Regions from separate parts of the Rahnella sp. R3(2024) genome, predicted to be linked through region 4. Evidence: predicted binding sites of a transcription regulator. Region 4 holds the regulator's gene; each other region holds the start of a gene.
The links. The regulator PurR, encoded in region 4, represses purine synthesis genes. The targets are predictions, from matches to a motif close to CANGCAAACGTTTGCNTG.
Positions count from the first base shown of each region.

Region 1 (7,697 bases), 3.5 Mb from region 4:
CTGCACGGCGCGGCGGGTACGAACCTGCGCTTCCGTTGTCAGTTCACGCCACAGCTCGGTATCGAATTTGTTCCACCCGGTGAAACCCCAGTGTGGACGGTGCAGACCCGGTGCACGATCGGCGGCGATCATTGCGGCTTCAATCAGCAAGGTGCCTGAACCACACATCGGATCCAGCATCGGCGTGCCCGACTGCCAGCCGGAGCGCATCACGATAGCGGCAGCCAGATTTTCTTTCAGCGGTGCCTGACCGGCAAGGTCACGGTAGCCACGCTGATGCAGGCCTTCGCCGCTCAGATCCAGCGCGACGCTGGCGGTATCACGTTGCAGAAATACGTTAACGCGGATGTCGGGCAACTGCTTCGCCACATTCGGACGTTCATCCATTTTGCGGGTAAAGCTGTCAACGATGGCGTCTTTCACTTTCAGCGCACCGTACTGACTGTTGCGGATTTCGTCGTTCAGGCCGCTGAAATGCACCGCGAAGGTTTTATCAACGCTGAAAATTTCAGGCCAGTCGATGGCCATCACGCCAAGATAAAGATCTAAGTCACTGTGGACTTTAAATTCGTTCAGAGGCAGCAGGATGCGCGAAGCCAGGCGGCTCCACAGCAAGCTTTTATACATCAGGCGATCGTCACCTTCAAAATGCACCCCTCCCTGCACAACTTTGCAGGCTTGCGCACCCAGCGTTTCCAGTTCGCTTTTTAACAGTTCTTCCAGTCCACGCGCCGTGCTGGCAAACAAAGAGTTCATATCGACATATCACCAAAAATAAAATTGTTGCGCATTATAGCTAATCCCGGGCGCTTGTCATAAAGTCTCTGGTTCTCTTTTAAGATCGAAAATCAGAGAGGCGATGTTAAGTGCCCATTCTTTCACGTTTATTTGTTCACCCGATAAAATCCATGCGTGGCCTGCAAGTGTCTCATTCGCTGGTCACCGCAACGGGTCTGGCGTTTGATCGCCAGTTTATGCTGACCGACCCTCAGGGCATGTTTATTACCGCCCGTCAGTATCCGAGTCTGGTGTTGTTCACCCCGGTTCTGTTACCGGATGGCCTGATGATTGTCCCGCCGGAAGGCGAGAGCATCAGCGTCAAATTCAGTGAATTCAACGGCCAGAATCAGCCGACAGAAGTCTGGGGCAATCAGTTTACCTCACTCATCGCACCAGAACCGGTAAATCGCTGGTTGAGTGGTTATTTAAAGCGTGACGTTCAGTTGCGCTGGGTAGGTGACGAACCGACCCGCCGGGTCAAAAAACATCCTGAAGTGCCGCTTTCGTTTGCCGACGGATTCCCGTATTTACTGATCAATGAAGCTTCGATGCAGGATTTACAACGTCGCTGTCCGGGTGGCGTCAGAACGGAGCAGTTTCGCCCTAATATCGTTGTGAGCGGCGCAGAAGCTTACGCCGAGGACACGTGGCAGACGATCCGTATCGGCGAAGTGATCTTCGATCTGGTGAAACCTTGCAGCCGCTGTATTTTCACTACCGTCAGTATTGAGCGAGGGCGTAAACATCCGGGCGGGGAGCCGCTGAAAACCCTGCAAAGCTACCGTACGGCCAGCGACGGCGATGTGGATTTCGGTCAGAACATGATTGCCCGCAATTCCGGCGTGATCCGCGCCGGCGACAGCGTGGAGATCCTGACGACTAAACCGCCCCGCCCTTACGGCGCGGGTCAAGTGATTGAAAGTGTTGAAGCGCCTAAAAACAGCGCACAGACTCTGACCATTAATTATCAGGGCACCGAATTTACCGGCAACAATCAGCAGATTTTACTCGAACAGCTGGAGTTACAGGGGTTACGCATCCCTTATTCATGCAGGGCGGGAATTTGCGGAGCCTGTAAAATGACGTTGAAAGACGGGCAGGTGTCACCGCTGAAAGAAAGTGCGGTAGGTAAAGACGGGACGATTCTGGCGTGCAGTTGTATTCCGGCCTCGGATATCGTGCTCAGCTAGAACTGTTTGAGTTAGGAAATTTGAGATCGGATCGGAAAGAACAGGCGGTTTTATCAGAGCGTCGCTGATAAAGCGATTACACCGCCTGGTCATACACATCGCGGCTGCTGGTTCTGATCGTTGCGGGCATCAGCCGGTCATGCATGATTTTAATCGCATCCCCCAGCACCATGCCGCGCCCTGCCACTGTCAGCCTTTCCTGCGCCAGTAAGCACAAGCTCGCATTATCGCCTGATTCAACAATCAGCAGCGTGGCCTGTTCGCCGCTTTCCATCACCTGCACTTGTGCAAGCTGGCCGTTACCCGGCTGGAACGGACGAACCTGCTGACTGAAATGCCAGCTCTTGGGCATCAGCGGCTTTAAAAAACGAAAAGCGACCAGAGCATTTAATACTAATTCGGCGCGCTGCTCTGCCCCGAGTTTAATCTGTTTACATTGTTCTTCGAAATCGAAATACAGCGCCGCATCATCGACGCAAAAAGTCATTTCGCCAAAAGCATCAGGCGTGAGCATTTTAGCCGGAAAACGGGAACGGAAAATCATGCCATTGGCGAGATCCAACATCAGTCGGTCATGTTCAGCATCAAAATACCAACGCCAATTATCATCTGGTTTGATTTTCATTTCGTCATCCTGTTCACCCTCAATGCCCGCAATCTGACTTCATTACCTGCTATCCCGATAAGAATAGATTTTTTTATAATGAAAAGAAATCAGACAAATCCTGAGCCTGAATTAAACTCAGTGGACAAAATATAGACGAGCCGGGTTAATAAATAAACCCCTGACTCGTCATGAGGAAGAAAAATATTAGATGTGGGTAACAATATCTTTGATCAGACCAGGGCCTTTGAAGATAAATCCGGAATAGATTTGAATTAAGGATGACCCGGCAGCCATCTTTTCACGCGCCGCGGTTAATGAATCAATCCCGCCCACGCCAATAATAGGCAGACGGCCTTGTAATTCATTCGACAACATGCGAATGATTTCTGTACTGCGAAGCTGCACCGGACGCCCGCTGAGGCCACCGACCTGCTCACAATAATTAAGCCCCTGAACGAGTTTACGATCGAGCGTGGTGTTAGTCGCAATTACGCCATCCATATTATGACGCACCAGACTGTCAGCTATTTGGATCAATTCTTCCTGAGAAAGATCGGGCGCGATCTTCACGGCAACAGGAACATATTTCTGATGACGCTGTTGGAGTTCGAGCTGTTTATTCTTGATCGCTGCCAGTAAATCATCCAGCGCTTCGCCGTATTGCAGCGAACGTAATCCCGGTGTGTTGGGGGATGAAATATTCACGGCGATATAGCCCGCATACGGATATACCTTCTCCATACAGGTCAGATAATCGTCTTTGCCCTGCTCGACAGGTGTATCTTTATTCTTACCGATATTAATGCCGATGATGCCGCCAAAATGGGATTTTTTGACGTTATTGACCAGATTATCAACACCGTGGTTATTAAAGCCCATGCGGTTAATCAGGCCTTCCGCTTCCACTATACGGAATAAACGCGGTTTATCATTTCCGTCCTGCGCACGCGGAGTCACGGTTCCGACCTCAATAAATCCAAAGCCCATGGCACCAAACGCATCAATACATTCGCCGTCTTTATCAAGACCGGCGGCCAGCCCTAGCGGGTTTTTAAAAGACAGCCCCATACAGTTCACCGGTTTCGTCGGTACTGACTGGCGGATCAAAAATTCAAGGGGTGTGCCGGAAATACGGCTCAGCTGACGAAAGGTTAACTCGTGGGCGCGCTCTGGATTGAGCTGAAACAGTGCTTTCCTGACAAGAGGATAATACATGGAGACTCCTGGATTCCCGGTGGCTAGACGGGGCAGTATTATCGACTAACCGCCGGTCAATTGGAAACGATAACCGGCCAATTGCAGTAATAAATGCCCACGCGCGCAAACGATTACTTTTTATTTACTTCTGATTCACGTTTTCCTCCGTTCCTGCCCAAGGGTGCCCCTCCCGCTGAGGGCGCTTTATCCGTTTTGCGACTATTGATAGCCAAAATTGAGATTTCCGCTCCGCCGCCTCTGCCTGTTACGTTAATTTCACTTTGTTAATGAAAACAATGGTTCTATAACTATTTGTTATAAGGAATAGAGATGCGCGTTATAACTCTGGCAGGCAGCCCGCGACAACCCTCCCGCTCTTCTTCCCTGCTGGCGCTGAGTCACCAGTGGCTGGCGAGCCGTGGCGTGGAGGTCTTCACCTACAATCTTCAGGATTTTTCCGCCGATGACCTGCTGTTTGCAAATTTCTCCAGCCCGCAGCTGAAACAACTGATTGCCGAGCTGGCTAGTGCGGATGGTTTGATTGTCGCGACGCCGGTCTATAAAGCGTCGTTTTCAGGTGCGTTAAAAACGCTGCTGGATCTGCTGCCGGAACGCGCACTGGATCACAAAGTCGTTCTGCCCCTGGCCACGGCGGGTTCCATCGGCCACATGCTGGCGGTGGATTACGCACTCAAACCGGTGCTCGCTTCGCTGAAAGCGCAGGAAGTTCTGCAAGGTGTTTTCGCCGATGACAGCCTGATCACTGATTATCAAACGTTCCCGGCCACGCTGGACCCGGCACTGGCGGAGCGTCTTAACGAATCGCTGGAAAACTTCTATCTGGCACTCAGCCGCCGCCGTCCGGTTGCCACGCCCGCAGCCTCTCTTTCAGCGCAAGTTCTGCGCGTCTGACAAAAAGGAATTCGCCATGACTGCGTCATTTTCGTTCTCTTTATCGTCTCTTCGCCGTCTGCCGGTGGTCGCCAGCTTGCTCACCAGCCTGCTCCTCAGCGGTCACGCGGTGGCTGACGAAAAGGCGCCGGAGCAACTTCGCATCGCCTATCAGAAAGGCTCGGTTGGTCTGGTGCTGGCAAAATCGCACAAATTACTGGAAACACGTTTTCCGAATACCAAAATCACCTGGATTGAGTTCCCGGCCGGGCCGCAAATTCTGGAAGCCCTTAACGTCGGCAGTATCGATTTAGGCGGCACCGGTGATTTACCCCCGTTGTTCGCTCAGGCGGCGGGCGCCGATTTGCTCTATATCGGTTCGGAACCGCCGAAGCCGAAAGCCGAAGTTATTCTGGTTGATGAAAACAGCCCGATCAAAAGCGTCGCCGATCTGAAAGGTCACAAAGTAGCGTTTCAGAAAGGCTCCAGCTCGCATAATTTGCTGATCCGCGCCCTGCAACAGGCCGGGCTAAAACTCAGTGATATTCAGCCGGTATACCTGACGCCAGCCGATGCCCGCGCTGCCTTCCAGCAACATGACGTGGATGCCTGGGCCATCTGGGATCCCTATTATTCCGCCGCACAGGTACAGGGAAATGTCCGGGTGCTGACCGATGGTTCCTCATTGCATCAGACCGGTTCGTTCTATCTGGCCCCAAAGAAATATACCGAAGCCAATCCGCAGTTTATTCAACAGGTTCTGACGGTGTTAACGCAGGCGAATGCGCTGACCAAAACCGATCGTGAGCAAAGTATCAAACTGCTTTCCCAGTCGATGGGACTGCCCGAAAAAGTGGTTGCGTCATATCTGGATCATCTGCCGGATCTGCCGATTACGCCGGTCAGCGCTGAAACAGAAAAGCGCCAGCAGCAAACCGCCGATCTGTTCTATGAGAATCACATTTTGCCTAAGCAGGTCGAGATCAAAGACCGCATCTGGAAACCAACAGCTCAGGCTAATTAATTATCTGACGACTTAACCGCCATCACGAGCGGAAACAAACGAGAGAGGAGTAACCCTATGAGTCTCAACGTATTCTGGTTTTTACCTACCCACGGTGACGGTCGCTATTTAGGCACGGAAGAAGGTGCACGCGTCGTTGATCACGGTTATTTGCAACAAATTGCGCAAGCGGCTGACCGCCTCGGTTTCGGCGGCGTATTACTGCCGACCGGCCGTTCCTGCGAAGACTCATGGTTAGTGGCTGCTTCACTGATTTCTGTCACGCAACGCCTGAAATTCCTGGTGGCGCTGCGTCCCGGCATTATTTCCCCGACACTGGCCGCCCGTCAGGCGGCGACGCTTGACCGGCTTTCCGGCGGCCGGGCACTGTTTAATCTGGTTACCGGAGGCGATCCGGCCGAGCTGGCTGCCGAGGGGCTGCACCTCAATCACAAAGAACGTTATGAAGCCTCGGCAGAATTCACCCGCATCTGGCGTCGTGTGCTGGAAGGCGAAACGGTGGATTACGAAGGCAAACATATTCAGGTGAAAGGCGCGAGCCTGATGCACCCGCCGGTTCAGTACCCTCGCCCGCCGTTATACTTCGGCGGTTCTTCTGACGAAGCGCAGGATCTGGCCGCAGAACAGGTGGAACTGTACCTGACCTGGGGCGAGCCGCCGGCGTTAGTGAAAGAGAAAATCGAGCAGGTGCGCGCAAAGGCCGCCGCAAAAGGCCGCACGGTGCGTTTCGGCATTCGTCTGCATGTGATTGTGCGCGAAACCAATGAGGAAGCGTGGCGCGCCGCCGACAAGCTGATCGCAAACGTTGATGATGAAACCATTCAACGCGCACAGGCTGCGTTTGCCAAAACCGACTCCGTCGGCCAGCACCGCATGGCGGCTTTGCACGGCGGCGATCGCAATAAACTGGAAATTTACCCGAATCTTTGGGCCGGTATTGGCCTGGTGCGTACCGGTGCAGGCACTGCGCTGGTGGGTGACGGTCCAACCGTTGCGGCGCGGATGCAGGAATATGCTGATCTGGGCATCGACACCTTTATTTTCTCCGGCTATCCGCATCTGGAGGAAGCGTACCGCGTCAGCGAACTGCTGTTCCCGCATCTGGATCTGGCGAAACCGGAAGACGAGAGCGTGGTGAAGAAAGCCATTTTGCCGCGTGGTGAACTGGTCGCTCACGACTTTGCCAATAAAAGCGTCACCCGTCAGCATTAAGGAGAACGGACATGAACGCATCACAACGCTGGCTGCACCGTATTTTGCCGTGGATTGTGCCGGTGGTGCTGATCGGGGGCTGGCAGGTGGCGGTCGAGGCGGGCTGGTTATCCAACCGCATCCTTCCTGCGCCCAGCGCCGTGGTCGAAGCCTTCTGGACCTTAGCGAAAAGCGGCGATCTTTGGCAAAACCTGAAGATCAGTACGTTTCGCGCGCTGACCGGTTTCGCCATTGGCGGCAGCCTGGGTTTACTGCTCGGCTTTGTTACCGGACTCTCCCGCTGGGGCGAGCGTCTGCTCGACAGTTCACTGCAAATGCTGCGCAACATTCCCCATCTGGCGCTGATCCCGCTGGTGATTTTATGGTTCGGCATCGACGAAACAGCCAAAATTTTCCTGGTGGCACTGGGTACGCTGTTCCCGATCTATCTCAATACCTATCACGGCATCCGCAATATTGACCGTGGTTTACTGGAGATGTCCCGCAGCTATGGGTTGTCCGGTTTTCCGCTGTTTATTCAGGTGGTTTTACCGGGCGCACTGCCGTCCATTATGGTCGGTGTGCGCTTTGCACTGGGTTTCATGTGGCTGACGCTGATTGTCGCCGAAACCATTTCTGCTAACTCAGGCATCGGTTATCTGGCAATGAACGCGCGCGAATTTTTGCAAACTGACGTTGTGGTCGTCGCCATCGTACTTTATGCCATCCTCGGCAAACTCGCCGATATTCTGGCCCGTCAGCTGGAAAGTGTCTGGTTGCGCTGGCACCCCGCTTATCAGAAAAAACAAGGAGACGC
Region 1 is NZ_JBHGBU010000001.1:501,946-509,642, forward strand. Features, by position in the region: gene rlmKL (bifunctional 23S rRNA (guanine(2069)-N(7))-methyltransferase RlmK/23S rRNA (guanine(2445)-N(2))-methyltransferase RlmL) at 1-756, opposite strand, end outside; gene ABSH60_RS02255 (MOSC N-terminal beta barrel domain-containing protein) at 867-1,970, shown strand; gene ABSH60_RS02260 (cell division protein ZapC) at 2,047-2,595, opposite strand; gene pyrD (quinone-dependent dihydroorotate dehydrogenase) at 2,782-3,792, opposite strand; gene ssuE (NADPH-dependent FMN reductase) at 4,105-4,686, shown strand; gene ABSH60_RS02275 (aliphatic sulfonate ABC transporter substrate-binding protein) at 4,703-5,689, shown strand; gene ssuD (FMNH2-dependent alkanesulfonate monooxygenase) at 5,747-6,901, shown strand; gene ssuC (aliphatic sulfonate ABC transporter permease SsuC) at 6,913-7,697, shown strand, end outside.
Region 1: pyrD (quinone-dependent dihydroorotate dehydrogenase) is a predicted target of PurR. The motif match lies at 3,895-3,912, and genes of this name have one in related genera.

Region 2 (7,697 bases), 2.3 Mb from region 4:
AGCAATACCCGACAAACGTGCAGCTCCAGACACCGTTTTGACTGTTAAGCTGCGGCATACGCTGCGCTTTACCCTGGTCGCGGTTATCGAGGTTGTAACGGTGTGCCAGCGTGATGGCGGCCGGGCCGATGAACTCCGGATTTAACCCGAACTGCGGGCAGGCGGCATAACACAAACCGCAGTTGATACAGCCGGAGAACTGATGATATTTCTCCATCTGCGCCGGTGTCTGATTCCCCGGCCCCTGATCGACGGTACGTGAATTACCGATGATGTAAGGCTTAATGGCTTCGAGGCTTTCGATAAAGTGAGTCATATCGACCACCAAATCGCGTTCCACCGGGAAGTTGCCCAGCGCTTCAATCTGCATCCCTTGCGGGTATTCACGCAGGAAGGTTTTACAGGCCAGTTTGGGCACGTGATTGATCATCATGCCGCAGGAGCCACAAATTGCCATGCGGCATGACCAGCGGTACGAAAGGTCTGGCGCAAGATGATCTTTGATATAACCGAGGGCATCGAGAACGGAGGTTGTCTCATCGAAAGGGACGTCATACACCACCGGATGCGGCGCGCTGTCCGTCTCCGGGTTATAGCGCATGATTTCAACCTTCAGGCTGTGCATTTTAGCCACGGGATTGCTCCTTATCTTTTTTATCCTGAGTGTCGCCTGCACTACCGTAAACGCGTTTGGCTGGCGGCAGCGTGGTGATTTTCACGTCCCCGTATTCCAGACGCGGCGAGGAATCAGGCTGATAAAATGCCAGGGTGTGCTTAAGGAAATTGACGTCATCGCGCTCGGTGCAGCCTTCATCCAGACGCTGATGCGCCCCGCGAGATTCACGACGGTTGATGGCGGAGTGCGCCATACATTCGGCCACTTCCAGGCCGTGGCCAAGCTCAATGGTGTACAGCAGATCGGTGTTGAAGACGCTGGAAGTGTCGTGGATTTTGACCCGTTTAAAGCGCTCTTTCAGTTCTGCCAGCTTGTCGATGGTTTTCTGCATAAGCTCAGTTGTACGGTAAATCCCGCACCCTTCTTCCATCGCCAGACCCATTTCATCACGGAGAGTCGCCCAGTTTTCATCCCCTTCCTGCTGCATCAGCGCTGACAGGCGATTTTCAATATCACGCACCTGAGCATCCAGCGCGGCGGTATTGCCAAAGTCTGTGGCCTGCGCAGCGCGCAACGCGGCCTGTTCACCGGCCATGCGTCCGAAGACCACCAGTTCTGCCAGTGAGTTGGAACCTAAACGGTTAGCGCCGTGCAAGCCGACGGAAGAACATTCGCCGACGGCAAACAGGCCTTTAATCCGGGTTTCGCACTGTGCGTCAGTTTCGATGCCGCCCATGGTGTAGTGGGCGGTAGGGCGTACCGGGATCGGATCCGTGATCGGGTCAACGCCGACGTAGGCTTTTGCCAGCTCGCAGATAAACGGCAGACGTTCGCGTAATTTTTTCTCGCCAAGATGGCGCAAATCCAGATAAACCACGTCGCCGCGTGGGGTTTCGATGGTGCGTCCGGCGCGCCATTCGTGCCAGAACGCCTGCGACACTTTGTCGCGAGGGCCGAGTTCCATGTATTTATTTTTCGGCTCGCCCAGCGGTGTTTCCGGCCCCATGCCGTAATCCTGCAGATAACGGTAGCCGTCTTTGTTCACCAGAATACCGCCTTCACCACGACAGCCTTCAGTCATCAGGATGCCGGAGCCCGGCAGACCGGTAGGGTGATATTGCACGAATTCCATATCACGCAGCGGCACACCGTGACGGAATGCCATACCCATACCATCGCCGGTCACGATACCGCCGTTGGTGTTGTAACGGTAAACACGGCCTGCGCCACCGGTCGCCATGACAACCGCGTTAGCGCGGATCTGCACGCGGGTACCTTCCATCATATTGATGGCGACCACGCCGCGTACCTGACCGTCATCGACCAGAATATCAAGGACGAAATGCTCGTCGAAACGTTTGATTTGTGGGTATTTCAGGGAGGTCTGGAACAGGGTATGAAGCATGTGGAAGCCGGTTTTATCGGCGGCAAACCAGGTGCGTTCGATCTTCATGCCGCCAAAACGACGGACGTTGACCGAGCCATCTTCTTTGCGGCTCCACGGGCAGCCCCAGATTTCCAGCTGAGCCATTTCTGTCGGACACTGATGAACGAAATGATCCACCACATCTTGTTCACACAGCCAGTCGCCGCCGGAAACGGTATCCTGGAAGTGCAAATCAAAACTGTCATGATCCTGCGTCACCGCGGCAGAACCGCCTTCGGCGGCGACAGTATGGCTGCGCATTGGGTACACTTTCGAAATCAATGCGATGTTCAGGTCAGGATTGGCTTCCGCTGCGGCTATTGCTGCGCGTAAACCCGCCCCACCTGCACCTATAATTGCAATATCGGCGTTAAAGGTTTGCACTGCATTCCTCCACTATCATCAAAAAGATCGGGTTTGAAACACCCGCGAAACGCCTTCGGAATCGAAGGCTTAGTGAACCCTGATGACATACAGGCGCTGTCCCAGAGGGTAATATTCTTATTGTTTGTAAGGGAATTAGTATACCTAAGGGGTAGAAGGGGTAATTTGATGTGAACGCGGATTTAGGCTTTCTCTGCGTTGTGCTTCGCAAAATGAGATATTTGTTTGCCCACAGGGATGCAGGTAGACTGCATGACTTTTCTGCATTCGGAGTAAATCACCATGAGCGAAACAGCCAGCTGGCAACCCAGCGCCTCCATCGCCAATCTGTTGAAGCGTGCGACTATCCTCACTGAGATCCGCCGTTTCTTTGCCGATCGCGGCGTGCTGGAAGTCGAAACGCCAGCCATGAGCCAGGCCACGGTGACCGATATTCATCTGGTGCCTTTCGAGACGCGTTTCGTCGGGCCCGGAGCCGCAGAGGGCAAAACGCTGTATCTGATGACCAGCCCGGAATACCACATGAAACGCTTACTGGCGGCGGGCAGCGGTCCTATTTATCAGATGGGGCGCAGTTTTCGCAACGAAGAAGCCGGCATTCATCACAATCCAGAGTTCACGATGCTGGAGTGGTACCGTCCGCGTTATGACATGTACCGGCTGATGAATGAAGTGGATGATTTACTGCAACAGGTACTCGACTGCAACAGTGCAGAAACGCTCTCCTACCAGCAGGCGTTCACCCGCCATCTGAATGTTGATCCGTTGTCTGCCGACAAAGCGGAACTGCGCGAAGCGGCGGCGAAGCTGGATTTGTCGAATATTGCTGACACCGAAGAAGACCGCGACACATTATTACAACTGTTGTTCACCATGGGCGTGGAACCTCACATAGGCCGCGACAAGCCCGCGTTCGTGTATCACTTCCCGGCGACGCAGGCCTCTCTGGCGGAAATCAGCACGGAAGATCATCGCGTGGCCGAGCGTTTCGAGGTGTATTACAAAGGCATTGAACTGGCGAACGGTTTCCGCGAACTGACCGATGGGCGTGAACAGCGTCAGCGTTTCGAACAGGACAACCGTAAACGAGCGGCACGCGGCCTGCCGCAGCATCCTATCGATAACAACCTGCTGGATGCGTTAGAGCACGGTATGCCGGAGTGTTCCGGTGTGGCGCTGGGCGTTGACCGCCTGATTATGATTGCGCTCGGCGCTACCAGCCTGAGCGATGTGCTGGCGTTCCCGGTGACGCGCGCCTGATCAGTGTTTGAGTCCTGACCGCCCGGTCAGGACTTTTTATCTTCCCTTCCTTTTCCCCTTGCCCTTTTTTTGTGCATAAACCCGTTAACCGCGCATTTCATGAAACAAAAGTACCCAAATGGCGCAACACTGATTTTAAAGTTTCAGTGCGCCTGTTTTTCGGCTGGCCGCAGAAACCGGGCGTTGCAGGACGTTAAGGCAAATTTTTTCGTCACTGGCCTGCTTTATGCATAACTGGGTTATCACTCATTATCCCGGAAACCCGTTATGTCTGAATCCAATGAAAAAGAACTGCTTTATGGGCTGGAAGAGCGTATCGCACCGGCGCCGGCATTCCTCACGGCGGTTCAGCACGTGCTTGCCAGTGTGGTGGGGATCATCACTCCGCCGCTGATTATCGGCTCGGTTCTCGGGCTGAACGCCTATTTACCTTATCTGATCAGCATGTCGCTGCTGGCTTCCGGTATCGGAACCTTTCTTCAGGCGCGCCGGTTTATGTCGGTTGGCGCGGGCATGATTTGTCTGCAGGGCACCAGCTTTGCTTTTCTGGGGGTGATCTTGTCCGGAGGGCTGCTGGTGAAAAGCCGTGGCGGATCCCCCGAAGACATTATGGCGATGATATTTGGTGTGAACTTCGTGGCAGCCTTCATTCCGCTACTGGTCAGCCGTTTTATTGGTCAGATGCGCCGGGTGTTCACCCCGCTGGTGAGCGGTACCGTTATCGCGCTGATTGGCATCAGCCTGATTAAAGTCAGCATTACTGACTGGGCTGGCGGACACGGCGCGGCGAATTTCGGCGCACCGGTCAATATTGGCCTTGGGGCGCTGACGCTGCTGGTTATCGTCGCCTGTAACCGAATCAACGTGCGCTGGGTGCGTCTGTCTTCCATCGTTTCAGGCATCGTGGTGGGCTGCGTTGCGGCGTACCTGAGCGGGCATCTGCCACTGAAACCGCTACAGGGGGACTGGTTTGCGCTGCCGCAGTTATTCCGCTTCGGCTTCAGGTTTGACTGGATCATCTTCGTTCCCATCGCGCTGGTTTCCTTTATCAGCATTCTGGAAGCGGTTGGGGATCTGACCGCAAACTGCATGCTGTCGCAGCAGCCGATTGAAGGGGAAAGCTTCCGTAAACGCCTCAAGGGTGGAATTCTGGCGGACGGCGTCAGTTGTATGATTGCGGCGATGTTTTCGTCATTCCCGAACACCACGTTTGCGCAGAATAACGGCGTGATCCAGATGACCGGCGTCGCCAGCCGCTATGTCGGCATGTACATCGGTGGCGTTTTAGTTGTGCTGGGGTTATTTCCGTTTATCGGCGGCATTCTGCAGCAAATACCCGCGCCGGTGCTGGGCGGGGCGACGCTGGTGATGTTTGGCAGCGTGGTGGCCGCCGGTATCCGCATCATGACGCAATCGCCGGTAGGACGCCGTGAAATGCTGATTATCGCCATTTCATTCGGTATCGGTCTGGGCATTGAAGCGGTACCCGAAGCGCTGGGGCAATTCCCGCCGATCGTCGGCAACATCTTTGGGCATGCGGTCACCAGCGGCGGTGTTGTCGCCATCCTGCTCAATTTACTGATGCCCGCTGAACGCGTCAGCGTGCTCGCAGAGGAAATGAAAGTTCACTGATACACCGCGCCTGCGCCCCTGGATCAGCAGACAGGGCATAACTGAGCTGACTCACTTTTTGAAGTTACATTCGGACCAAAAAAGGACGTCAGATATGTCAGAGCAACGCACGTGGATCAAAAATCCGCTGGCTGTTTTTACCTCAAACACCCTGGATGCACGCGGGGGCATTGTCATCGAAGGCGCGAAAATCGTCGAATTGCTGCCCCCCGGCCAGCCACCTTCACAACCGGTGGATCATATTTTTGATGCCTCAGAGAGTGTTTTGCTACCGGGCCTGATTAACACCCACCATCATTTTTATCAGACACTGACCCGGGCCTGGGCGCCCGTGGTCAATGTGCCGTTATTTCCGTGGCTGAAAAAATTGTATCCGGTCTGGGCGCGTTTGCAGCCTGAAACGCTCGGGCTGGCAAGCCGCGTGGCGATGGCCGAACTGTTGCTGTCTGGCTGCACCACCACCACCGATCACCATTACTTGTTTCCGCAAGGGATGGAAGAAGCCATCGATGTGCAGGTGGACGTGGTCCGGGAGCTGGGCATGCGTGCTTTACTGACGCGGGGCTCAATGAGCCTTGGTGAAGCGCAGGGCGGGCTGCCACCGGAACAGACGGTTCAGTCGGGCGAAACCATTTTGCGCGACAGTCAGCGGTTGATTGACCGCTATCACCAGCGCGGTGAAGGAGCATGGATGCAGATTGCGCTGGCGCCGTGCTCGCCTTTTTCCGTCACGACAGAAATCATGCGCGAAAGCGCCCGGCTGGCCCGGCGGGAAGATGTCCGCTTACACACGCATCTTGCGGAAACGCTGGATGAAGAGGCGTTCTGCCTGAAGATGTTTGGCCTGCGCACGGTGGATTATCTGGAAAGCGTCGGCTGGCTGAGTGACCGGACGTGGCTGGCGCACGGCATTCACTTTAACGACGATGAAATCCGCCGTCTCGGCGCGGCGGGCACCGGCATCTGTCATTGCCCGGTGTCGAATATGCGGCTGGCGTCCGGCATGTGTCCGACGCGTGACCTGGAGGCCGCAGGCGTGCCGATTGGACTGGGCGTTGATGGTTCGGCATCAAATGACGCCTCGAATCTGATGTACGAAGCGCGGCAGGCACTGTATCTGCAACGGCTGAAATACGGTGCGGAATATGTGACGCCGGAAAGAGTGCTGGGCTGGGCGACGCGGGGTTCGGCGACGCTTATCGGGCGTGATGATATCGGACAAATTGCCGTGGGCAAGCAGGCTGATCTGGCGCTGTTTAAACTCGACGAGTTACGTTTCAGCGGCAGCCATGATCCCATTGCCGCCTTGTTACTGTGCGGCGCGGAGAAAGCCGATCGCGTGATGGTCGGCGGAAAATGGCGCGTCATCGACGGCCAGATTGTGGATATGGATGTGGCATCGCTGATATCACGACACCGTAAAGCTGCGGCGGCGCTGATCGCGGATCTGTAAACTCAGGGCGTAAAAAAGGGCAGAGAAATCTGCCCTTTTAGGTTTATAAATCGCCCGGCGAACGCGAGCTTGTACCGCTGCGGCCACTGCCGCTGCTGCTGGTAAAGGTCGCGTTGTTGCCATTTTGCGCGCGGTGCAATGTTTCCATTCGCACCTGGAATGGCGGGAAGGGCAGCGTAATGCCGTGCTCGCGGAATCCGGCCAGAATCAGCTGATGAATTTCGTGGCGCAGGGGCATACGGTGAGCCATTTCGGCGGCATGCATACGCAATTCGAAAATCTGGATCCCCTGCTGCAAATCCACCAGATAGGCTTCCGGCACCGGCGTGTCGAGCACCAGGGAGCAGCGGTGCGCGGCGTTGAGCAGGATTTCAGTCACTTCTTCACTGTTGGCTTCCGACGGAGCCGGTACGGTCAGTACCACACGCGTCACGGAATCCGACAGCGACCAGTTGATGAACTGCTCAGTGATAAAGGCCTTGTTGGGGACGATAATCTCTTTACGGTCCCAGTCGGCAATGGTCGTGGCACGGGTGTTGATCTTAGTGATGCTGCCCGTCAGGTTGCGGATCGTCACGGTATCGCCGATACGGATCGGTTTCTCGAACAAAATGATCAGGCCGGAAATAAAGTTGGCGAAAATCTCCTGCAAACCAAATCCAAGCCCCACACCCAGCGCGGCGACTAACCATTGCAGTTTTGCCCACTCGATGCCAATGAGCGAGAAGCCCACCAGCCCGCCGATCAGCAGCAGCACATATTTGGTGATGGTCAGTACGGCGTAACCGGTGCCCGGCGTCAGATCCAGATGTTGCAACAGCGCCAGTTCCAGCAGCGCCGGTAAATTACGCACCAGCTGCGTGGTGATGATCAGCACTAAAATCGCGATCAACACCGATCCCAGCGTGATCGGCTGCATGCTCTCA
Region 2 is NZ_JBHGBU010000001.1:1,687,764-1,695,460, reverse strand. Features, by position in the region: gene ABSH60_RS07600 (succinate dehydrogenase/fumarate reductase iron-sulfur subunit) at 1-634, opposite strand, end outside; gene frdA (fumarate reductase (quinol) flavoprotein subunit) at 627-2,426, opposite strand; gene epmA (elongation factor P--(R)-beta-lysine ligase) at 2,709-3,686, shown strand; gene ABSH60_RS07585 (nucleobase:cation symporter-2 family protein) at 3,954-5,318, shown strand; gene ABSH60_RS07580 (8-oxoguanine deaminase) at 5,413-6,771, shown strand; gene mscM (miniconductance mechanosensitive channel MscM) at 6,815-7,697, opposite strand, start outside.
Region 2: ABSH60_RS07585 (nucleobase:cation symporter-2 family protein) is a predicted target of PurR. The motif match lies at 3,882-3,899, and genes of this name have one in related genera.

Region 3 (7,697 bases), 2.9 Mb from region 4:
AGCTGAGGCGCTGCGCGTCCTGCACCGCGAACGTATTGACCTGGTGCTGAGCGATTTACGCATGGATGAAATGGACGGCATGGCGCTGTTCGCCGAGATCCAAAAATTTCAGCCTGGCATGCCGGTGATCATTCTCACCGCGCACGGCTCGATCCCCGATGCGGTCGCCGCCACCCAGCAGGGCGTCTTTGGATTCCTGACCAAGCCGGTTGACCGCGATGCGTTGTATAAAGCCATTGATGAAGCACTGGCGCAGTCCAGCCCGTCGGTTGACGAAAGCTGGCGTGAGGCAATCGTCACACGCAGCCCGATCATGCTGCGTCTGCTCGAGCAGGCCAATATGGTCGCGCAGTCTGACGTCAGTGTGCTGATCAACGGCCAGAGCGGCACCGGTAAAGAAGTGCTGGCGCAGGCTATCCACGGGGCCAGCCCGCGCGGTAAGAAAGCCTTTATTGCCATAAACTGTGGCGCACTGCCGGAGCAGTTGCTGGAATCAGAACTGTTTGGTCATGCCAAAGGGGCCTTTACCGGCGCGGTGAGCAGCCGTGAAGGGTTATTCCAGGCCGCCACCGGCGGGACATTATTTCTCGATGAAATCGGCGACATGCCGTTGTCATTGCAGGTGAAATTGCTGCGCGTGTTGCAGGAACGCAAGGTGCGCCCGCTGGGCAGCAATCACGATATTGACGTGGATGTGCGGATCATTTCCGCCACGCACCGGGATTTGCCGAAAGCGATGGAGAAGGGCGAGTTTCGCGAAGACTTGTTCTACCGGCTGAACGTCGTGGGGTTGAAATTACCGACGCTGAGTGAAAGGGCGGAGGATATCCCGCTGCTCGCCAACCATTTGCTGCGCATTTCTGCACTGCGGCACAAACCTTTTGTGCGCAGTTTTTCCACCGATGCGCTGAAAGGCCTGATGGCGGCCAGCTGGCCGGGCAATGTGCGTCAGCTGGTCAACGTGATCGAACAATGCGTGGCGCTGACCTCGGCGCCGGTGATCAGCGAAGCGCTGGTCCGGCAGGCGCTGGAAGGTGAAAACACCGCGCTGCCCACCTTTGCGGATGCGCGTAACCAGTTCGAACTGAATTATCTGCGTAAGCTTTTGCAAATCACGAAAGGCAACGTCACTCAGGCGGCACGCATTGCCGGACGTAACCGCACCGAGTTTTATAAGTTGCTGTCCCGCCACGAGCTGGAAGCCACCGATTTTAAAGAGTAACGGGAATTTACTTTCAGAGGCTTGAGGTACATTCCTGCCGCTGAACTATGATACCTTTAGCGCCTTCGCGTGCCGCGCGCACCCGAAGCCAGACTGTGAACCATGCTGCCGCTCAGGAAGGCGGAGAGCAAACGAATGATTATAAGGGTCCGCCATGAAAAAGATTGATGCGATTATCAAGCCATTCAAACTCGACGACGTCCGTGAAGCGCTGGCAGAAGTCGGGATTACCGGGATGACCGTGACCGAAGTGAAAGGGTTTGGCCGTCAGAAAGGTCACACCGAGCTGTACCGTGGTGCGGAATACATGGTCGATTTCCTGCCAAAAGTAAAAATAGAAATTGTCGTGGCGGATGACATCGTGGATACCTGCGTGGAAACCATCATGACCACTGCGCAGACCGGTAAAATCGGCGACGGTAAAATCTTTGTGTTCGACGTGGCGCGCGTCGTGCGTATCCGTACCGGCGAGCAGGACGAAGAAGCCATTTAATTCCCGGTTGCGGCGAAAAACGAAAAGGCTGATATCTCATCAGCCTTTTTGCATTTCTGGTCTGTCTGCTTTAAATCACTTTATGCGGGCCGAAGCATTCGTAATGAATGTTGGCTTCACGGATGTTCATCGCCAGCAGCTGTTTCGCCGCAAACTGCATAAAACCGACCGGGCCGCACAGGTAGAAATGCATCGCCGGAGCGCTCAGCTGTGTACTGACGCTGCTCAGATTCATCAGCCCTTCATACTGATAATCCTCACCCGGTAAATCATTCGCCTGTGGCTGGTTATACCAGACATGGCTTTCCAGCTGCGGCAGGTTTTTCTGTGCGCCTTTTACCTCTGAGGCAAACGCATGTACCGCACCGTTTTCAGCCGCGTGCAGCCACTGCACCGGCGCGTGATGTCCGCGCGCTGCCAGCGTGTTGAGCATGCCTAACATCGGCGTCTGACCGACACCGGCAGAAATCAGCGCAACCGGCGTGGTATCGCTGATATCCATAAAGAAATCGCCGTGCGGGGCCGCCAGATGGATGATGTCGCCCGGCAGCGCAAAATTATGCAGGAAGTTAGACACGGCGCCTTCCCCTTCGCGTTTCACCGCAATCCGGTAGGTTTTGCCGTTCGGTGCCTGCGTCAGGGAATACTGACGGATTTCCTGATTTTCCAGTGACGCGTCGCGGATATACACCGCCAGATACTGCCCCGGCTGAAAGTCAGCGACCGGTTTGCCATCGACAGGTTCGAGCAGGAAGGACGTGATCAGTTCGCTCTGCGGCTGTTTTTCGGCGATGCGGAATTCACGCGTGCCACGCCAGCCACCGGTTTTTTCTGCGCTGTCCTGATAAATCTCCGCTTCACGGTTGATAAACACGTTCGCCAGTACGCCATAGGCTTTGCCCCAGGCATCCAGCACTTCCTGACCCGGACTGAACATTTCATCCAGCGTTGCCAGCAGGTGTGCGCCGACAATGTTGTATTGCTCAGGCTGAATGGTGAAACTGGTGTGTTTTTGCGCGATGCGTTCCACCGCGGGCAGCAGCGCCGCCAGATTCTCGATATTGGCTGCGTAAGCGCAGATGGCATCAAACAGCGCCTGACGCTGATCGCCGTTGCGCTGGTTGCTCATATTGAAGATGTCTTTGAGTTCGGGATTGTGTTCGAACATGCGGTCGTAGAAGTGTGCGGTCAGTTTCGGGCCGGTTGCCGCCAGTAATGGAATAGTGGATTTAACGGTCGCGATAGTGGCTGAATCAAGCATAGTGAACTCCGTGTCTTCGTCGATTTCATTAAACATGCATTTTAAATGCATCTTATATAAACCCACAATTTTTGTAAACACCCACTAAAGGGGTAAGGGCTTTACGTCAGGTGCCCAGGTCACAAAGCTGAAATATAGACATGTTCAGATGAATATTTATCCCTTGATTCCGGGCAGGGGTTCTTAGATCAAAGCCTTGCTGTATCTGGAGCCAATCGTTTGCCTAAAAACCTTAAACTGACCCTATCCGAAGGCCGCTTAAACATTTACACTGTGGCGCAGAACCCCGAGGGGCGTTTATTTTTAGTTTGTTGAGTCAGGAGATGCGGATGTTAAAGCGTGAAATGAACATTGCCGATTATGATGCTGAGCTGTGGGCAGCAATGGAAAAAGAAGTTGTTCGTCAGGAAGAACATATCGAGCTGATTGCGTCAGAAAACTACACCAGCCCGCGTGTCATGCAGGCTCAGGGTTCGCAACTGACCAACAAATATGCCGAAGGCTACCCGGGCAAACGTTATTACGGTGGTTGTGAGTACGTCGACATCGTTGAACAACTGGCTATCGACCGTGCAAAAGAATTGTTCGGTGCAGATTTCGCCAACGTTCAGCCACATTCCGGCTCACAGGCAAACTTCGCGGTGTATACCGCACTGCTGCAACCAGGCGACACCATTCTGGGGATGAACCTCGGCCATGGTGGTCACCTGACTCACGGTTCACCGGTTAACCTGTCCGGCAAACTGTACAACGTGGTGCCTTACGGCATCGACGAAAGCGGCGACATCGACTATGACGACGTAAAACGTCAGGCCGAACTGCACAAACCAAAAATGATCATCGGCGGCTTCTCAGCTTTCTCCGGTATCGTTGACTGGGCAAAAATGCGTGAAATCGCAGACAGCGTGGGCGCATACTTCTTCGTTGATATGGCACACGTTGCCGGTCTGATTGCGGCGGGCGTTTACCCTAACCCGGTTCCACACGCGCACATCGTCACCACCACCACGCACAAAACGCTGGCTGGCCCACGCGGCGGTCTGATTCTGGCGAAAGGCGGCGACGAAGAGTTCTACAAAAAACTGAACTCCGCGGTATTCCCTGGTGGCCAGGGCGGCCCGCTGATGCACGTGATTGCCGGTAAAGCGGTCGCACTGAAAGAAGCGATGGAACCTGAGTTTAAAGTTTACCAGCAGCAAGTGGCTAAAAATGCCCAGGCGATGGTGGCTGTGGTTCTGGAACGCGGCTATAAAGTGGTGTCCGGCGGCACGCACAATCACCTGTTCCTGATGGATCTGGTTGAGAAAAACCTGACCGGTAAAGAAGCCGATGCTGCACTGGGTCGCGCTAACATCACCGTGAACAAAAACAGCGTACCTAACGATCCGAAGAGCCCGTTTGTGACTTCTGGCGTGCGTATCGGTACTCCGGCTATTACCCGTCGCGGCTTTAAAGAAGCTGAAGCGCGTGAACTGGCTGGCTGGATCTGTGACGTGCTGGACAACGTGAACGACGAAGCCACTATCGAACGCGTGAAAAACAAAGTCCTTGATATCTGCGCACGCTTCCCGGTTTACGCGTAATATTCGTGAAGCCGTAAAGCTGCTAAAACCCGCTCCGGCGGGTTTTTTTATACCTATGAATCAGAATTTGTGAGCTGGCAGACATTCTTTTGTGATGAAGAGGTTTGCGGATTGCTAGCGATTGTGAGCTCTGTCAAAGTATTGGCCTCACACCGGAGGATCTATGGAATTGCGTTCCACACGCTGGCTGGCACTCAGTTATTTCACCTATTTTTTCAGTTACGGTATTTTTCTTCCCTTCTGGGGGTTGTGGCTCAAGGGCGAGGGCATTTCATCCGAAAATATTGGCCTGCTGCTCGGCGCCGGGTTAGTGGCGCGATTCCTTGGCACGCTGATCATCTCCCCATCAATTAAAGATCCCTCTCATCTGGTCACCGGGCTGCGCATTCTGGCGCTGCTTACGCTGGCCTTCGCGGTTGGCTTCTGGTTTGGCAATGGCTGGGCGTGGCTGATGATCAACATCGCCGGTTTCAGTCTGTTCTTTGGCCCGCTGGTACCGCTGACCGATGCGATGGCGGGCACACTGCAACGTCAGATCAATATGGATTACGGCAAGGTACGCGTCTGGGGTTCCATTGCGTTTGTGATTGGTTCAGCGCTGACCGGCAAGCTGGTTGAAGTGTACGGGCATAACGCGATCCTCTACACACTGACCGCAGGTGTGGCGGCCATGCTGCTGGGAATGTTGCTGCGTCCGAGTGTGAAACCGGTGGGCGAACCGCGTCAAAGCGGTGCACCGACCATCTCCTGGAAAGCGTTGCTGGGCGAAAAGCCGGTGTGGCGCTTCCTGCTGTGCGTCACGCTGTTGCAGGGTGCACATGCGGCGTACTACGGTTTCAGCGCCATTTACTGGCAGGATGTCGGGTATTCTTCCACGACCATTGGTTATCTCTGGTCGCTGGGTGTGGTGGCGGAAGTGCTGGTCTTCACCTTCAGCAAACAGCTGTTCAGCCGCTGGTCGGCGCGTGATTTACTGCTGCTTTCCGCCGTCTGTGGCGTGGTGCGCTGGGCAATGATGGGGGCGTTCACCGCGCTGCCGTGGCTTATCGTGGTTCAGATCTTGCACTGCGGCACCTTCACGGTGTGTCATCTGGCGGGCATGCGCTTTATCGCGGCGCGTCCGCGTGATCAGGTCATTCGCCTGCAATCGGTGTATTCCGCACTGGCGATGGGGGGCGGCGTGGCGGTGATGACCATGGTGTCCGGCTTCCTGTTCGAACATCTCCACGCGGGCCTGTTCTGGGTGATGGCACTGCTGGCGGTACCGGCGATTTTCCTGCGTCCGCAGGTCGCGCCGTCAGCACCGGCAACGCGCTAAGGCGCCTCGAGCAGCGAGCGGATACGTTTTCGCTGCTCTTTCGCCAGTGGCAGTTGGGTGTGGATCACCAGCGGATCGGCATCGGTGCTGCGGGTGGCGTAGGGGGTGACAATCATCGCCACGCCGCTCGGCGCACCAAATTTGTAGAAATCCGTCAGCGTCTGATATTTGATGTTCAGCGGCAGCAGCGTTGCTTCACGGATTTGCTGCTCGACCGCTTCTTCCAGCTGCGGATTGTCGTGGGTCAGCAGCAGAATTTGTTTTTCCTGCAAGGCATTTCCCTGCATCAGCCATGCGCCGAACGTGATTGCCACCAGCCCGATTTCATCTTCGGAAAGCTGGATCAGATATTCGTGCTCAAAGCCTTCCAGCGCTTCGCGCGTTGTCCGCACCAGGCGCGGATACATGCGGTTCACTTCTTCCTGCATTAAATTGTCGATACCAATGCCGAAATGACAGCGTTCGATCGCCGGCCCGAGATGCGCGAACAGCTGACCGACCAGCCCTTCGTAGCTGCTGAATTTCATTCCGGCGACTTCCTGAAAACGTCCCACCAGACTTTCGATGTGCAGCAGTAAACGCTGATCTTCGGTAGAGCCTGAGCTCTGATAACTGTGGGTTTTCAACATCCGCAACATTAGCGTGAAAAATTCGCACTCACCGTCATCCAGCAGACCGTTACTCAGCGTTTGCAGCTGCATAAACAGCTCGCGCGCTGCCGTGTATTCGGCTTTCTCACGCAACCAGCGACGCTGTTGTTCGGTGAAACGCAGCCCGGAGGAGGGGGCGTTTTTCCATGCGCCGTTCTGCCATAAACAATATTGAAGGCAGATGCGCATCAGCTTGCCGTCGTGCTCGCTCAGCCCTTTTGGCAGCAGCGAGGAGCAGTCTTCAATCATCATTCCCAGAATGTCAGTCCTCAGCGCCGCCTTCGGGCAGGGCTGACTTTCGAAAGCAATGTGTAACCAGGGAAGAAAATAGCGGGGCACGAAATCGGGGGAAATACGTAATGTGCGGCGCAAACCGTGAAACAAACATAAGCGCTGGGCAAGCGTATCGCCTTCAATGCGGCACTCTTTTTCACTGTATTGCATGACATCCAGATGATGGATCCGCTGAATTTCGCAGGTCACTTCTGCCAGATCGTCCCAGGTGGTGCGCAGGTCAACACGGTTGATTTCACTGATGATTTCCAGTTGCACAGCCGTCAGCGGCGCGTACAGCATCAGCAACACGTGGCAGCGACGTTGCGAAGCGGAAAGCGCAGGAGTGGGTTGTGTTTCCAGAGTCATATCACCTTCTGTAATGGTGCCACATGAAATTATTAGTCAAGCATAGCAAACCGCCTGCCCGCGGCAGGGCATGGCTGGCGGGTTTTACTCCGGCTTACAACTCAGATCACAGATATTTTTGACGACCGCCTAAATGCACAGCAAAATACTGTTACTTAGTAACAATATAATGGCGCCTGATATGGAAATGACGTTACACCAGGCCCGGAACCGGCCTTTCTCCCGTTATGCCAAATGGCTGGGCACTGCGCTGTTCTGCCTGCCCGCAACGGTGCTGGCGCACCCGCACAGTTTTATCGATATGCAGACGACGCTGGTGGCGAATGAAACCTCGCTGACCGGGCTGAAAATGGTCTGGACGATGGATGAAATCACCTCAGCAGATTTGCTGTATGACGCGCAGAACGCCAAACCGGGTTCCGATATCTGGAAGAAACTCGCCGCCGAAGTGATGGCGCGGGTGCTCAGCCAGCACTACTTCACCAATTTCTACCGTGAAGGAAAACCGGTGAAATATCTGGATTTACC
Region 3 is NZ_JBHGBU010000001.1:1,032,813-1,040,509, reverse strand. Features, by position in the region: gene glrR (two-component system response regulator GlrR) at 1-1,222, shown strand, start outside; gene glnB (nitrogen regulatory protein P-II) at 1,377-1,715, shown strand; gene hmpA (NO-inducible flavohemoprotein) at 1,786-3,027, opposite strand; gene glyA (serine hydroxymethyltransferase) at 3,306-4,559, shown strand; gene ABSH60_RS04530 (3-phenylpropionate MFS transporter) at 4,723-5,877, shown strand; gene csiE (stationary phase inducible protein CsiE) at 5,874-7,169, opposite strand; gene ABSH60_RS04520 (DUF1007 family protein) at 7,471-7,697, shown strand, end outside.
Region 3: glyA (serine hydroxymethyltransferase) is a predicted target of PurR. The motif match lies at 3,185-3,202, and genes of this name have one in related genera.

Region 4 (7,697 bases):
AACCTGCGACGACATCCGTAACGCAGGTGGCAAAGTCACCCGTGAAGCGGGCCCGGTCAAAGGCGGCTCCACCATTATCGCTTTTGTTGAAGATCCGGACGGCTACAAAATCGAGCTGATCGAATCCAAACACGCAGGCCAGGGTCTGGGCAACTGATCCGTTGCGTGCAGTCTCAGGGCGCGAAAGCGCCCTTTTTTTTGCCCACTGAAATGTCGAATATTCGCCACACGCCTGCAACTCGCGGCAAAATTTGCCATAATGTGCGCTGAATTCGATAAAGATAAGAAACTAATGGCCGAGAATAGTGACATTAACGCCCTGAGAGGCCGTTTTCGTGGTTTTTATCCGGTAGTGATCGATGTTGAAACTGCCGGATTCAATGCCAAAACTGATGCGCTGCTGGAAATTGCCGCCATCACGCTAAAAATGGATGAAGACGGCTGGCTGGAAAGCGACGAGACGGTCCATTTCCACGTCGAGCCTTTCGAAGGTTCCATTCTGGTGCCAGAGGCGCTGGCGTTTAACGGTATCGACCCGACAAATCCGTTGCGGGGTGCGGTCAGCGAATATGACGCCCTGCATGAGATTTTCAAAGTCATCCGTAAAGGGATGAAAGAGCAGAACTGCAACCGCGCGATCATCGTGGCGCACAACGCCAATTTTGATCACAGCTTCCTGATGGCCGCCGCCGAACGCGCCGGGCTGAAACGTAACCCGTTCCATCCGTTCGCGACCTTTGATACCGCAGCGCTGAGCGGGCTTGTGCTCGGGCAGACGGTGCTGGCAAAAGCCTGTATCAGCGCGGGGATGGTCTTTGACAGCAGCCAGGCGCACTCCGCCTTGTATGACACAGAGCGCACGGCTGAACTGTTCTGCGAGCTGGTAAACCGCTGGAAGCGCCTGGGCGGCTGGCCGCTGGCCATCAGCGCCGAAGAGCAGGAAGACGAAACCGCATCAGAAGAACATCAGCAGTAAGCGGTTGACGTGAAGGAACACGCTGACGGACAAACAGGCCGGACGCATAAAAACAAAAAGAGCGACGCAATGTCGCTCTTTTTATTGTCATCAGCTGCCCTGAAGGCCGCCAATTCCCGCTGCTGATTACTCTTCAGATTCAGAAGATTTGTATTTCTCAGCGGTTTCTTTGATCAGCTGTTGCAGTTCGCCACGCTGATACATTTCAATCACGATGTCACAACCGCCGACCAGTTCACCATCAACCCACAGCTGCGGGAAGGTAGGCCAGTTAGCAAATTTTGGCATCTCTGCGCGGATATCCGGGTTCTGCAGGATATCGACGTAAGCAAAACGTTCACCACAGGCAGACAATGCCTGAACTGCTTGTGCAGAAAAACCGCAGCTTGGCAGTTTTGGCGAGCCTTTCATGTACAGCAGAATCGGGTTTTCAGAAACTTGCTTCTGAATTTTTTCAATTGTTGGAGTGGTCATTTCTTGCTTCCTCAAGCCGGTACAGGCTGTCACGGTCATTACTCTTCACGCGCAGCACAAAAAAGTGCTGAATCACATTGCCCTCTATTGTAACGATGGCAGCTATCAGATAAAAACGCCATTTTTTGCAGGGTCTTTCGCAATACTGACATTTTATTTCACTATTTTAAGTGCCTGCGTGCGGGCTCACTAAAATAAAGATTCATCGAGAATAACATTTTTGGCGATGACATTAACCAGGGATTTGCATTTCGCCATGGTTTAACACAAATATTAACCTACTGAAAAACGGTCATTTTATTCACTAAAAATGGCGTTTATTTCGACGTTTTAAAAGCTATTAACTTTTTCTCACAATATGATCTAGAATCGATGCAATTCGTGCTGTTTTGTCTGGTTCTTTTAGGCAATACTCTGACATCTCTGATGTTTAACCTAACCACCTATGGTAACGAAGCTATGCGCTTACTGTTCACGCTTTTTGTGCTGCTCTTTACCCAGCTGTTTCTGAATATTGCTCATGCGTCACCGCAGAGTCGTGTTTCTGCCGATCAGCGAAAGAGTCATGTTAATCAGGTTGCCCCTGAGGAACGTCGAAAGCGAAAAACGGTTGCAGCGAAAACCACTAAAAAAACCAAAGTGGCACCGGTGAAAGAACAACAGAGTCAGGAAAAAAATGCCAGTAAGAGAGTCAAAAGCACCGAACTGGTGACGCGAAAGGCCTCTTCTGTCAAAACAGTGAAAACGACGCGGGCTGAAAGTAAGGCCGAGAGTAAGAAAGAAAAAACACTCAAAACCACCAGAGCTGAAACCAAAGCAGATAAGAAAAGTAAAACCCGGGCTTTGGCGAAAAACACCACCGCAAAGACCAGCAAGAAAGAAGCGTATGGCCGACACCGAAAAGGCAAGAAATTAGCCGAAGAAGACAGCAAGCCCATTACGTTAAGCGCGACCCACAAGAAACGTTATCAGCATGCTCAGCAAACGGCGATGACCAAGCTGATGCACCAGGTCGGCAAACCTTATCGCTGGGGTGGTACCTCACCCAATACCGGTTTCGATTGCAGTGGTTTAGTGTATTACGCGTATAAAGATCTGATTCGTATCAAAATGCCACGCACCGCCAACGAGATGTACCACCTGCGCGATGCCGCACCGGTGAAACGCGGTGAACTGGAGTCCGGCGATCTGGTCTTCTTTAGAATTAATAACCGCGGTGCCGCGGACCATGTCGGGGTATACGTCGGTAACGGCAAGTTTATTCAGTCTCCGCGTACCGGTGAAGACATCAAAATTACCTCACTGGGCGACGATTACTGGCAAGATCATTATGTAGGTGCACGTCGGGTAATGACCCCGAAAACGATCCGATAATAAGCAGTTCGTTAAATTTGAAGTTCCGCTAATCATCACTGAATAGCATTTAACGAAGCGTTTGTGCAGGGAAGAATGTCGGCGAAAAAGGGTCAATGTGCAAAATTGAAAAAGGGCGATCCCTGTATAGGGTTCGCCCTTTTTGTTGCCCGATGACAGAGCTTTTAGTTCATCACTGCGGTGAAGCTGAAAGCGATAATCATAAGCAACGCGCAAACGGTGGTAATCAACGACAATTTCAGATTACTGTCCATAAAACCCCCTTACGGATCAATTGTGGCGTTTCATTAAGCCACATAAAATGTGTGCCAACGCATTTTCTCATACTTCATCGCTAAAATCCCGCGTTGATTCATGCGCGATATTCCACAATAACACTTCCACTTTGCTGCATTATAAGAGAAAATTGTCGGTTACCACGCCTGTGTGCCGGTCGATTTCACCCGAGAGCGTTTTGCGCCTCACTCTGACGAATCCACCCAACGATTTCACTGCCTTTTTAAAAGCTCGCAGTGAAATCCACGCAAGCAAACGATTAACATAATGCTAACGTGCTGAAACACGTGAGTTCAGGAGTCATTGTTTACATGGCAACGATTAAAGATGTCGCTAAGCGCGCTGGCGTTTCCACCACAACCGTGTCGCACGTCATCAATAAAACACGTTTCGTCGCCGAAGACACCAAAACCGCGGTTCTGCTGGCTATCAAAGAGCTTCACTACTCGCCAAGCGCCGTTGCGCGCAGCCTGAAGGTCAATAACACCAAAACCATTGGCCTGCTGGCGACCTCAAGTGAAGCGCCCTACTTTGCCGAAGTCATTGAAGCCGTTGAAAACAGCTGTTTCTCCAAAGGCTACACGCTGATTTTGTGTAACTCGCATAATAATCTGGAGAAACAACAGGCCTATCTGCAAATGCTGGCGCAAAAACGCGTCGACGGCTTGCTGGTAATGTGCGCGGAATATCCGGATGAACTGCTGAATATGCTGGAAGAATACCGCTCCATTCCGATGGTCGTCATGGACTGGGGCGAGGCGCGCAAAAACTTCACTGACAGCATTATCGATAACGCCTTCGAAGGCGGTTATATGGCCGGTCGTTATCTGATTGAACGCGGGCATCGTGATATTGGCGTGATCCCAGGGCAACTGGCGCGTAATACCGGTGGCGGTCGGTTCCAGGGTTTCGTCAAGGCGCTGAACGAAGCCAACATTCCTCTGCGCGAAGAGTGGGTAGTTCAGGGTGATTTCGAACCGGAATCGGGGTATCAGGCGATGCACAAAATCCTGATGCAGAAACAGCGCCCTACTGCTGTTTTCTGTGGCGGTGATGTGATGGCGATGGGGGCTATCTGTGCGGCAGATGAGCTCGGTTTACGCGTACCGCAGGATATTTCGGTGATCGGATATGACAATGTGCGAAATGCGCGTTACTTCTCTCCGGCATTAACCACTGTGCATCAGCCGAAAGAGCGTCTGGGCGAAATGGCGTTTACCATGCTGCTGGACAGAATTATCAGCAAACGCGAAGAATCACAGACCATTGAGGTCCATCCCAAACTGGTCGAGCGCCGGTCAGTAGCCGACGGCCCTTTCCGCGATTATCGCCGTTAACAAAAATCTGACGCCTGCCTGTGCAGGCGTTTTTTCTCGTCCCGATCAATACTGGCTTCCGGTATCAGCAGCGTTTAAACAGAGACGATGAGGGTATTAACTCCCATCAGGCCAATGCGGGGATAAGAGTTACGTTCTGACCAAACATTTATCACACCAGTAAACATCCGCCTCCCGGAGAGGTGGATGTTTATTTTCTAATCCCGTAACCATTCCTGATTCATCGTTTCTGTATCGCCCATATATTCCAGCAGCCAGGCCAGCGAAGGAGAGGAGTTACTCTGATCCCACGTCAGGCAACACGGGCTGTCAGGGAACGTATTCTCCAGCGCCAGAACCTGTAATTTCTGCTGTTCAATCTGATGACTCACGCGATGAACCGGCATCATCCCTACGCATAAACCTTCGCTCAGACACTCCAGCGCGCAAGTCCAGTCAGGCACGACCAGGCGCCGCTGATTATCCAGCGTCCAGGTATCACGCTTGGGTAAGGTGCGCGAAGTATCCTCCAGACACAGCGCCGGATAAGGCCGCAGTTGGTCATCGTTCAGCCTGCCGGAGAGATGCGCAAGCGGATGCTGAGGGCTGACGACACAGTGCCAATCCATAAAACCCATATCGCGAAAACTGAAACGCCCGCCCACCGGCACCGCCCGCGTCGCGCCAATTGCCACGTCTGCGCGGCCATCGACCAGCGCATCCCAGACGCCGTTAAATACTTCGGAATGAATGATAAGTTCCGTATCGGGGAAATGACGGTAGAAATCGAGCACCAGCCGCCGCGTTCTGGCGGGTTTCACAATTCGGTCTACCGCCACCCGCAGCTCGCCACGCCAGCCGTTTGCGACCTGCTGGCACTGCCGACGCGTAGCTATCATTTTTTTTGTCAGAATCCGTGCTTCATCAACGAAAACTTTTCCGGCAGGCGTCAGCACCACGTCACGGTGACGCCGTTCAAACAAAGGAACAGCCAGCCAGTTCTCCAGCTGACGAACGGTATAGCTGATGGCAGAAGGCACACGGTGAAGATCCTGCGCTGCTGCGCTGAAACTACCGGTACGTGCTACCGCATCAACTACTTCAAGGGCGTATTCTGACCACATCACTTAGCCTTCAATATTTTTCACAGCAGATTGCAAATATTAGCGTTTCACAAGACTGTTATCAAAGCGTTAAACTCTGCATCCCAACTGTTTTCTGCATCACATCATCTGCAATACATAAATTAACGAGACAAAAATGAAACCCTCCTTTGGATTTATGCTCTATCTCGCCGGATTGAGCATGCTCGGCTTTTTAGCCACAGATATGTATCTTCCCGCCTTCAGCGCGATGCAAATCAGCCTGATGACCAGTCCGGGCATGATCAGCGCCAGCCTGAGTATTTTCCTCGGTGGTTTCGCGATCGGACAACTGCTCTGGGGCCCCCTCTCCGACCGCATTGGCCGTAAACCGGTGCTGCTTATCGGCCTGACGCTGTTTGCCATTGGCTGTCTGGGTATTTTGTGGGTGGAAAATGTGCGTGCGCTGCTGGCGCTGCGTTTCTTACAGGCCGTTGGTGTGTGTGCCGCCGCAGTCACATGGCAGGCGATCGTCGTTGACCGTTTCTCACCGGATGTGGCAAAAAAAACCTTCGCCAGCATCATGCCGCTGGTCGCACTCTCGCCGGCTCTGGCACCGCTGCTCGGCGCATGGGTACTGAATCACTTTGACTGGGAAGCGATTTTCGCTCTGCTGACGGGGGTTACGGTGATCCTCCTTATCACCACGTTGACCTTGCGTGATAAAAAGCACGCAGAACATCCTCCCGAAAATAAAGCCGGTTTTGGTACTTTGCTCACTTCCCGTATTTACACGGGTAATGTGATGATTTACGCCGCCTGCTCTGCGGGTTTTTTCGCATGGCTGACCGGTTCACCGTTCATTTTGAGTGATATGGGTTACACACCGGCGGTTATTGGCCTGAGCTACGTACCGCAGACCATTGCGTTCCTGCTGGGGGGTTTTGGTTGCCGGTTAATGATCAGCAAAATGGATGGCAACAAAATTCTGCCATTTTTATTAGCAGGTTATTGCCTGAGCGTTGTCTGGCTGTTTGTTATTGCCATGTTCACCGATGCCGGTTTGGTGAGTCTGCTGATTCCGTTCTGTTTGATGGCTTTGGTGAATGGTGCAATCTATCCAATTGTCGTCGCAAATGCATTAATGCCATTTCCTGCTAATACAGGCAAAGCCGCCGCATTGCAGAATACCCTGCAGTTAGGGCTATGTTTTATTGCCAGTCTGATGGTTTCCGCATTTATTGCGCAACCTCTTATGGCGACAGTTACCACCATGCTGTCTACACTCATCTTGGTAGTTTTAGGTCGCTGGTTGTCACAACGACAAACAAAACGCCAGGCTGACAGCGAAGAGTCCTGTCAGCAGACTGAAGCACGCTCTACTCACTGATCGCAATAATGACCTTGAGTTACAATCACTTAAAGGTCATTAGTTCTCAAGTCGATTAACTATTGAGAATGCATGCAGGCGAGCCTATACTCAATAAAACCTCTAAAAATAACACTTTTACAAAATCTTTATTACAAGCTTTTGTGTGCTACGCGGATCGCGTCACACTATTATTTCAAGGATGATTGACCTGTAAACCTGTTGGTTTGCAGGGGTTCCTCTAAATTTCCTCTGTTGGTGTCGAATATCGGACGGGGCGCTGAGTCGTCTGTTCTCATAAAGACCTGCACAAATAGCCTTTGCTTTTCCCGGCAGGTTAATAAGTCAGAAGAGAAAGTGATGGAGAAGCTATGAGTTCATCGTGTATTGAAGACCAAAGCATTCAGGATAATCAGTGGTATCGGATCGTCAGCGAAATGTTATCTTCCGCCGACATCCAGATTAATGGTAATCGCCCTTTTGACCTTAAAGTAAAAAACACTGACTTCTTCAAGCGTGTTTTGCAGGAAGGTTCTCTGGGTTTGGGTGAAAGTTATATGGATGGCTGGTGGGAGTGTGAACGTCTGGATATCTTTTTCCAGCGCGTTTTGCGAGCCGGTTTAGAAGATAAACTTCCCCACCATTTTAAAGACACATTACGCATCGCAGCAGCACGTCTCACCAATTTGCAATCCCGTAAACGCGCGTGGATTGTCGGTAAAGAGCATTACGATCTGGGCAATGATTTATTCACTCTCATGCTCGATCCCTATATGCAATATTCCTGCGGCTACTGGAAAGAAGCCACCACCCTGGAGCAGGCGCAGGAA
Region 4 is NZ_JBHGBU010000001.1:3,957,664-3,965,360, reverse strand. Features, by position in the region: gene gloA (lactoylglutathione lyase) at 1-157, shown strand, start outside; gene rnt (ribonuclease T) at 260-976, shown strand; gene ABSH60_RS18070 (Grx4 family monothiol glutaredoxin) at 1,103-1,450, opposite strand; gene ABSH60_RS18065 (NlpC/P60 family protein) at 1,910-2,824, shown strand; gene ABSH60_RS18060 (YnhF family membrane protein) at 2,989-3,078, opposite strand; gene purR (HTH-type transcriptional repressor PurR) at 3,412-4,437, shown strand; gene punR (DNA-binding transcriptional activator PunR) at 4,635-5,540, opposite strand; gene punC (purine nucleoside transporter PunC) at 5,677-6,888, shown strand; gene cfa (cyclopropane fatty acyl phospholipid synthase) at 7,239-7,697, shown strand, end outside.